Regions from separate parts of the Exiguobacterium sp. NPDC077395 genome, predicted to be linked through region 1. Evidence: predicted binding sites of a transcription regulator. Region 1 holds the regulator's gene; each other region holds the start of a gene.
What was found. The regulator LexA, encoded in region 1, represses DNA repair genes until DNA is damaged. The targets are predictions, from matches to a motif close to CGAACATATGTTCG.
Positions count from the first base shown of each region.

Region 2: the regulator LexA is predicted to act here: its motif matches at 1,887-1,900, upstream of parE (DNA topoisomerase IV subunit B).
Region 3: the regulator LexA is predicted to act here: its motif matches at 2,031-2,044, upstream of ACQKD4_RS03660 (DNA polymerase thumb domain-containing protein).

Region 1 is NZ_JBNNHU010000001.1:1,120,336-1,123,619, reverse strand. It holds gene ACQKD4_RS05775 (DUF896 domain-containing protein) at 90-323, opposite strand; gene ACQKD4_RS05770 (YneB family resolvase-like protein) at 384-1,028, opposite strand; gene ACQKD4_RS05765 (hypothetical protein) at 1,100-1,339, opposite strand; gene lexA (transcriptional repressor LexA) at 1,543-2,163, shown strand; gene ACQKD4_RS05755 (metal-binding protein) at 2,163-2,603, shown strand; gene glnA (type I glutamate--ammonia ligase) at 2,735-3,284, opposite strand, start outside.
Region 2 is NZ_JBNNHU010000001.1:1,239,143-1,242,426, forward strand. It holds gene ACQKD4_RS06370 (GGDEF domain-containing protein) at 1-1,045, opposite strand, end outside; gene ACQKD4_RS06375 (CoA-binding protein) at 1,387-1,791, shown strand; gene parE (DNA topoisomerase IV subunit B) at 1,918-3,284, shown strand, end outside.
Region 3 is NZ_JBNNHU010000001.1:710,132-713,415, forward strand. It holds gene ACQKD4_RS03650 (SulP family inorganic anion transporter) at 1-394, shown strand, start outside; gene ACQKD4_RS03655 (YolD-like family protein) at 391-720, opposite strand; gene ACQKD4_RS03660 (DNA polymerase thumb domain-containing protein) at 717-2,012, opposite strand; gene secA2 (accessory Sec system translocase SecA2) at 2,265-3,284, shown strand, end outside.

The sequences.
Region 1 (3,284 bases):
CCTTAAAAAAACAGCAATCCGTTCGTCTGATGACCATTCGTGTATAACAAAAATGCACATCCTATACGAAATAGGATGTGCATTCAGCATCACTCGCCACGATAGCGTTTTTGATCTTCTTTCAACTTCTCTGGTGTGACGTCGTTTCCTTCTGGATCGACGACCTTCATCCCCATCATTTGCGATTTGAACGATTGACGGAACGCCTTCAAATATTCTTGGCGTAAATCTTGTTGTTCGTTCATCTCATCTTGAGACAGTCCTTCTGTCTTCGCTTTGTTGGCGAGGAAATTGATTCGCTCCAATTGTCCTGGTGCTAACATCTGACTCGCCCCCTCTCTAGTGAATTTGTTCTTATACTTTACAAAATCAGAGAGGAAGAATCAAGTTTCAGCTACTGACTGGTGCTCGAGATACCGTCGATTGACGGTCGCTTTCGACACTTCATAACCGAATCCACGGAGGGTTGCCGCAATCTCAGCAAACGTCAACCCGCGCTCGCGTAGTTGGATAATCTCCTCGATCGGCACTTCGATTCGATGTCGCCCACCTTGATCGTTGTTTTGAATATTATGCTGTGGGTTAAATCCGTTGGCGACGGCACGGCGCATCCCGCGAGAAATTTTAGCGTTGTGAATTTTACGTTGATACTCTTCCACAACACTTACAATCTCTAAAACCATTTTTTCGGCATCGGAAACGACATAGTCCGACGTCGATTGCATCGTCAGCAACCGAACGTCATGCTTCATCAATGTATGCAAGATGGCAATCTTGGCATTTCCTCGTCCCAGGCGACTGTCGTCCGTGACAAGAACGGCATCCAAATCAGACATCGACACATGGTCAAGCAAATCAAGAAGCCCTTGTCGATTCACTTCATATCCACTCTCTTGCTCCGTGATGATCTCTATGACTTCTGCCCCTAGTTGCGAAGCCAGATGCTGTAATTCATCGACTTGTCGACTGAGTGATGTCTCTTGGGTGGACTTGTTCGTCGATACCCGACAATAGATGACGACTCGCATCGCATCACTCCCTTTCATCGCATTCATTCCTTACGATACACAGTTCGAGAACGGTTCGCAATGATCAACAATCACTCAGCGGCATACCATTTTGTTTTTCGTTCATTATGCTCTTCTCGCTCTGCCATAATTTGTGCTTCGAGTGATTCCGCTTGGACATAAGCGACTTCTTCTTCAATCGTACGTTCCTCCGTAGTGACGACTGGTTCGACTACTGCCGGTTCCCCTCGCATCTCCCCTGCCAAATAAAAAGCGAACATCCCGACCAAGAGCATCCCGACTAAAATGATTCCGTTAAGTGTGTCTTTCATGATTACATTGCCTCCTGTATAAGAATATATGTTCGTTAGAACGTTTGTTCGTTTATCTGTTCTCATCATAAAACAAGAACCCGTGTTCGGTCAACACAAAAAAACGAACGAATGTTTGTACGCTCATGTGTTCTTGTGTTACACTAGACACATAAAGAATAGGATGCGTTTGCAGGTTATTCGATTACATCGAGGTGAACATAATGAAAAAAATGTCAGCGCGACAACAACAGATTCTTGATTTCATCAAAGACGAAGTTCGGGCAAAGGGATATCCGCCTTCTGTTCGTGAAATTGGAGAAGCCGTCGGCCTTGCTTCTAGTTCGACCGTACACGGTCACTTAGATCGTTTGGAAAAACGCGGGTTGATCCGTCGAGACAAGACGAAACCTCGCGCGATTGAAATTTTGACTGAAGATATGCCGGCAATGGAAGAGCAAGAGTCCGTCATGTACGTACCGGTCATCGGGAAAGTTACCGCCGGGACACCGATTACCGCCATCGAGAACGTGGAAGAACACTTCCCGCTCCCGGCACATATCGTCGGTTCAGATAATGTATATATGTTGTCCGTTTCCGGAGATTCGATGATCAACGCCGGAATTTTGGACGGGGACCGCGTGCTCGTTCGTCAGCAAAGCACCGCCGACAATGGAGAGATTGTCGTCGCCATGACCGATGAGGGCGAGGCGACTGTGAAACGGATTTATAAAGAAGCTTCAAAAGTCCGTCTTCAACCGGAAAACGATGAGTTGGAAGCGATGTATTTTGACAACGTCTCGATTTTAGGGAAGGTCATCGGTGTATACCGGACGATTCATTAATGGCTAGTGGCAAGACCCATACCCGAACGAATCTCGTGGCAACCGGCGCACTTGCGGTTGCCACGCCTTTTATTGAAATCGATATTCCGTTCGCATTGATCATCGGTGCGATTATCGGTACACTCTGGCTCTCCCCAGATCTTGACTTAAAATCAGATGCCTATTACCGATGGGGTCCACTTAAATTCATATGGCTCCCATATGTGAAGCTCATGCCACACCGTTCGCTCTTTTCGCATTTACCTGTTTTGAGTGACCTAATTCGGATTGCGTACATCGGCTTTCCACTCATTCTACTTTTGCCTTTCACGGCATATGAAACAGAAATTCGGTCGTGGGTGGACGTTCACGGCATGTCGTTCTTTTTAGGTCTCGTATTTGCAACGACGCTACACACGATGCTCGACTATACATCAACATTTTTTAAGAAAGCATTCTGAACAATTAAAAGGACCACCTGCCGATTTTTTCGCGGAGGTGGTCTTTTTACTTAAATGGCATAGTAAATGAAAGAGCACGGAACAATCTTCAGATGAAGGTCATTCCGTGCTCTTTTTGCATATTTCTTCTATTAGTAGAGCGTCATGTACTGATCGCGTTCCCACTCCGTGACTTGCATACGGAACATATCCCACTCGATTTCTTTCAATTCGAGGAAGTGTTCGCCGATGTGCTCACCGAGTGATTCCATCACGACTTTGTCCGCACGAAGGACTTCGAGTGCGTCGAAGAGCGTTGCTGGGAGATCGTCGATTCCGTTCGCAACACGCTCTGGCTTGTCCATCACGTAGATGTTGCTGTCGATTGGTTTTGGTGCATTCAAATCTTTTTCGATTCCGTCAAGACCTGAAGCCAAGAGAGCAGCAAGTGCGAGGTACGGGTTCGCTGCTGGGTCAACCGAACGTACTTCGATACGAGTCGAGAGACCACGTGCTGCTGGTACACGTACGAGTGGCGAACGGTTGCGTGCGCTCCATGCAACGTAGCAAGGTGCTTCGTAACCAGGTACAAGACGCTTGTAAGAGTTCACAGTCGGGTTACATACTGCTGTGAACGCACGAGCGTGCTCCAAGATACCAGCTGTGAACGCGCGAGCTGTGTCTGAAAGTTCCATGTCGCCA
Region 2 (3,284 bases), 120 kb from region 1:
TTCTTACGTATCTGACTTGATTCTTTCCATTTTGTTTTCCTTCACGCAAATAATCATCTGCCTCTTTCACAATCTCCTCTAACGTATCGAACTGTGTACGCACGGCAAGTCCGAACGTCAACGTGATATGGAGTTGTTCACCTTCGTATTCCAAACGTGTGGATTCGATTTGATGTCGCAACTGTTCCGTTATGGCGTAAACGTCTCCAGACGAGTTCGTATAGAAGAGCAAAAACTCTTCACCGCCCCAGCGTACGGCAAGCCCGTCAACCGAGGATAGGATAGATGCGACTTGTTGGATGACACGGTCTCCACAATCGTGACCATATGTCTCATTGAACGACTTGAATCCGTCGATGTCACATAGCGCAATGGCGTAAGAGATGCCGCCACGACTAGCCTGCTCGATGGATTCCGAGACGCGTTCGTGCCCGATTTTTCGATTCAGCAGCCCTGTCAATCCGTCTGTCGAAGCGAGAACCTGCAATTGTTCGTTCGATTGCTCGAGTTCATCCGTCACCTCGACGACGGCCGATTCAAAGATGAAAGAGAGACCGGCAATCATCATGACCGTCGAAAGGATACAAAAGAGCCCAAGCGCCTGTTCGATAGGTTGCGGCAAAGTCACCATTCCGTCTGACACATTGACGAAGAGGATGCTATAGATCATCATCGCGAGGGCGGTCGTCAAGACTCGTTGTCCTTTTGTCACGCTCGGCATGAAAAAGACGCCATAGGCCATCATGAGTATGAAATAATGCATGTTGACATCCCAACCGAGAATGATGGTCGAGATGATTGCGTTATACACGACTTCGATGAAGAGTCCGGTGAAGAAAATACCGTACCATCGCTTATGTACAAAATAAAATGAAATCGTGTAATATAGGACGCTCACTCCATTAGAGATGAACAAAGAGGTCACATCCGATCGCCAGAATAACAGACAGAACAAGAGATGAACGAACCAGGCGATGACGTTGCCATAAAACATGATGCGTTCATTATACAGCGTTCCGCGACGGGCATCATAAATTGTTCCCATCTCACACCTCCTCTCATTCAGTATAGCGAAAGAACACTTGTATTTATATAAAAGTCATCAAAATCATCCATAAAAACCCCTTATAACACGTCCTTATTATTGCGTGAAATAGATATTTCACGCAAAGTTTATGAGTTACGTGATTGTTTCTGAATCGAGTGGTTAATCGACCAATAAGTTTTATCGCAAAATAAATGGTAGACAATAATTTGTTATGTAAACCATATTGATTTGTCTTGAAATTGTAATGTTGGACCATTATACCTTATGATGAAAATAGGACTTGAAACGGCAAGTCAGGTAACGTTACACTGTAAACGTAAACCAAAGGGGGATTTTGGATGGATGATCAGCGTTTGAAGCAACTTTTGTCTGAAGCGAAGACCATCGCGGTCGTCGGCGTGTCCGACAACCCGAACAAGACGGCGAACCAGATTGCGGAGTATTTACTACGTGTCGGGTATACCGTCATCCCTGTCAACCCGATGCTCGAGGAGTGGAACGGCCGTAAGGCATATCCATCCGTCGAGAGCATCCCGGGTAGAATCGATATCGTCGACGTGTTCCGTCGCAGCGAGTTTTTGGCAGGTGTCGCGGAAGATGCGGTACGACATAGGGATGTCGGGCTCGTCTTCAACCAGCTCGGTCTCTCAAGTCCAGAGGCGGAGCAAATCGTACGCGATGCCGGGCTCGACTACATCGAGAACCGCTGCCTGTACGTGGAGCATGCTCGTCTACTCGGATAAGACCTACCTCCTTGGTAGGTCTCCTTTTTTTCAGCAACGGCTGACAAGGGAGGCTTGCCAGAATCGATGAACAGCTATACAATAGGAAAGAAAAACGAACGTGTGTTCGAAATTGAGGTGACTGCTATGTCAACAGATCTATTTAATTACAACGAAGACGCCATCCAGGTTCTCGAAGGACTCACGGCCGTACGAAAACGACCGGGGATGTACATCGGGTCAACCGACCATCGCGGGCTTCACCATCTCGTCTATGAGATCGTCGACAATGCGATCGATGAGGCGCTCGCCGGGTTCGGTGGTCAAATCGATGTGACGATTCATAAGGACGATGCAATCACGGTCCGTGACCACGGACGTGGGATGCCGACAGGAATGCACGCCTCTGGAAAACCGACACCTGAAGTCATCTTCACCGTTCTCCATGCTGGTGGGAAGTTCGGGCAAGGCGGTTACAAGACGTCGGGCGGTCTCCACGGGGTCGGTGCCTCGGTCGTCAACGCACTCTCGAGCAAGGTCGTCGTGACCATCCATCGCGATGGGAAAGTGTTCGAGCAGACATTCGCGGACGGCGGTGTGCCGCAGACGACGCTCCTCGAGACGGGCAAGACGCGCCAGACCGGAACGAGCGTCTATTTTAAACCGGATGCATCCATCTTCTCGACGACGACGTATAACTATGACACGCTCGCCGAACGCCTTCGTGAATCGGCTTTCCTATTAAAAGGATTGACGATCACACTGACGGACGAACGTACCGATAAACAAGAGACGTTCCATTACGAGGATGGAATCGCTGAGTTCGTTCAATATTTAAATGACGATAAGGCGACGCTTCATCCGATCGTCTACTTCGAAGGGACAGAGAACGAGATTGAGATCGAGCTCGCATTCCAGTTCACGGACGCCTATTCCGAGAACGTCCTTTCTTTCGTCAACAACGTCCGTACGCGTGACGGTGGGACGCATGAGGTCGGTGCCAAGACGGCGATGACCCGGATCATGAATGAATATGCGCGTAAGAACGGATTGCTCAAAGAGAAGGACAAGAACCTAGACGGCGGCGACGTCCGTGAAGGACTCACGCTCATCGTCTCGGTCCGAATCCCTGAGGAGTTCCTCCAGTTCGAGGGCCAAACGAAGTCGAAACTCGGCTCCCCAGAGGCGCGCGCGAGTGCGGATAGCGTCATGGCGAAGCAACTGACAATCTTCCTAGAAGAGAACCCACAGATGGCCACGATGCTCATCAAAAAAGCGATTCGCGCGGCTCAGGCGCGTGAGGCGGCACGAAAAGCACGTGAAGAGGCACGGAACGGTAAGAAGAAGAAACGTTCGAGCATCTTGAACGGGAAATTGACGCCGGCGACATCGAAGAATGCCGCGAAGAACGAACTGTTCCTCGTCGAGGGTGACTCGGCCGGTGGTTCCGCCAAACAAGGGCGTGACCGGACGTTCCAAGCCATCCTTCCGTTACGCGGGAAAGTCATCAACTC
Region 3 (3,284 bases), 410 kb from region 1:
CGGGGTCATCTGTGCGCTCGCGCTCTTCGCGAAGCGGATGGCGGATACGATCGACGTGCGTGAACGGACAGAACGGTACGTCACGCGGGACGGACAAATCGTCTTCAGTGTAGAAGGCCCCCTCTTTTTCGGTGCGGTCGAGCTGTTCGAGCACGTCCTCCATCACATTCATCGGGAACCGAGCGTGTTCATCTTCAACTTCCACCGCTGCCCGGTCATCGATGTGACCGCGGTCGAGGAGTTGCGTCGTGTCGTCACCGAACTGAAAGCTGCCGACCGTCACGTCATCTTCGCGCATCTGTCACCGTCGGTCCATGCGACGCTTGCTCACTATGGGCTACTCGACGGGATGGAGACGTTCGAGACAACACAAGAGGCAATCGAGGCGTCTTAACGAACGGACAAGATGTCACCGAACGGGACGCGCCGTACTTCACCGTCGAACAGTTCGACTTCGCGCTCGGCATAATAGATGGCGTGGACGTAGCCGCGCATGCTTTTCGTCAAGCCGTCCACGAACAAGGTCACCTCGACCTGATCGCCTTCACGAATGGCGCGTTCGAGCTCGGTCTGCCAGAGATAGAGGAGCTGTTCGTCCAAATCGGGTAGCTCGATCTTTTGGATTTGGGCATAGTAACGTTTCAGTAGGGCGACGTGCTCGGGCATGAGAAATGGGATCCATTTCAATTCACCCCGGTCACGATAGCGGGTCTTGCTCATGAGGAATCGCCTCCTTGTTTATGTCCGCCAATTAAGCGTTGGCGCGTCCGAAGCGGACTGTCTTTCAGTAAGCTCGACGCCGGTCGGATCGTGCCGCGACCGAATCGGACGTTCAAACCGTCAATCAAATCGAGGAAGTCGAGCCGTTTCGCCTTCGCCCATTCGTCTTCGAAGAACGACAATTGGACGTGGTCGCTCCGTGGCTCGAGTTTGCCGAGGGCGACCGAGACGTAGCGGACGGCCTCCGTCTCTTCCCAGCCGTCTAAAAATAGTTGCAATAAGATGGGTAAAAACTCTTGCTCGTCCGCTGTGAAGCGGGGGAGCTTCTTTTGTTTACTGAACCCACCTCGGTCGCTCGTCCGCGTATAGCGTACCCCGAGATGAATCGTACCCCCGACGAGTCCCGCTTGCCGGGTCCGCATCCCGACTTCGACCGCGATTGCTTGTAGGACGAGACGGATCGAGGAGTACGTCGTGTAATCTTTCATGAGGGTGATCCCGTGTCCGATTGACTTCGGTCGTGTCCGTTTCGCCCCGAACAAGGAACTCGCCGGCAAGATGGTGGGGGACTCGTCGATGCCCCAGGCGTGATGCCAGAGTTCGGCACCGATGACGCCGAATTTTTCATGAAGTGACTCCAGGGGGTAACGGGCCAAATCACCAATCGTGAAAATGCCGAGCCGTTGCAAGTGAACCGCCATCTTCGTCCCGACGCCCCACATCTTCTCGATTGGGGCAGGGTGAATCAGTCGCTCGACGTCATGGAGGAAACATGTGGCGACCCCTTTCTTTTTCGCATGCAAGTCGAGGACGAGCTTGGCGAGGACGTTGTTCGGTCCGATGCCAATCGTCACAGGGATGCCCGTATAGCGAAAAATCGTCGCACGCATGAGGTGGGCGACGTGCTCGTCACTTCCGAATAGCCGCTCCGTCCCCGTCATGTCGACGAGCGTCTCGTCAATCGAGTAGACGCGAATCGCTTCGGGCGGAGCGAACTGATGAAGGATGTGGATGATTTGGATGGAGACGTTCAAGTAATGACTCATCCGCGCCTCGGCATACAAAACATCCCGCCGTTCGTGCCACGGAAGACGGTCGATGTGGAAGCGACGCGACCCGGTCTTGATGCCGAGCTGCTTCATCTTCGGGGTCGCCGCCAGGACGAGCGCCCCGCTATCCTGGAGGTTCGAGAGGACGACGAGCTTCGTGTGGTAAGGATTTTTGTTGTGCGCGGCACACTCGCAACTGGCATAGAACGAGACGCTGTCGATACAAAAGATTCGTCTGCGCATCGTCACCACTCCTTTTTACGAACAAATGTTCTGTTTTTCTCATCGTAACACGGTCTCACGCCGTCTCAAATAGTGAATTGAAAATATTTTTACAAAGACTTTTTGAAAATTAACCAAAATTTATAGGTTTTTAACATGACAAAAACCAACTTTTAGGAATTTTTCGTAAAAAAATCTCCGAATTCACTCGATTTTCGTTATAATAGACGAGTATGTAACAGATGAATTGACAGAAAGATGGAGGCTATTAGTGTGATCCAATTTGTAAAACAATTAACGAATGATCAAAGCCGGCGTTTGAAAGCGTACGAACGACGGGTCGCGCGAATCAACGAATTAGAGACAACGATGCAAGCACTCTCGGATGACGAGATGCGTACATATACGGAGACGCTCAAGGCACGTCTCCTAGATGGAAAGACAGTCGATGACATCGCCGAAGAAGGGTTCGCCCTCGTTCGCGAAGCATCGGTCCGCGTGCTCGGGATGCGTCATTACGACGTCCAGCTCATCGGTGGATTTGCCCTTCTCGAAGGGAACATCTCGGAGATGCCGACAGGGGAAGGAAAGACGCTCGTCGCCGCTTTGCCGAGTTACGTCAAGGCGCTTGAAGGAAAAGGGGTCCACGTCATCACCGTGAACGATTATTTGGCGAGACGTGACGCCGAACAAATCGGTAAAATCCATGACTTCCTCGGTTTGACGGTCGGCTTGAACGTGCCGGACATCGAACCGGATGAGAAGCGTGCCGCTTATCAGGCAGATATCACGTACGGGGTCGGGACCGAGTTCGGTTTCGACTATTTGCGTGACCACCTCGTCGGGAAGCCGGAAGAGCGCGTCCAGCGCCCGTTCCATTTCGCCCTCGTCGACGAAGTGGACAGCATCTTGATCGATGAGGCGAAGACGCCGCTCATCATCGCACAAAAGGACCGCTCGCACATCCGCTTGAAACAGCTCGCACAACAAGTCATCTCGAACTTTGAAGAGACGGACTATGAAGTCGATTTGGAGTCGAAGGCGGCCTCGTTCACAGAAGCGGGGATCACTAAGGTCGAAGAGTTGTTCGCCATCGACAACTTATTCAGTGCGTCGCATCAGGTGCTCTACCACTATCTCGTCCAGGCGCTCCGTGCGAACGTGTTGTTCGAACTCGATGTCGACTATATCGTCCGTGACGACAAGATCGAGCTGATCGACTTGTTCACGGGACGTATCATGGAAGGACGTAGCCTCTCGGAAGGATTGCATCAGGCGCTTGAGGCGAAAGAA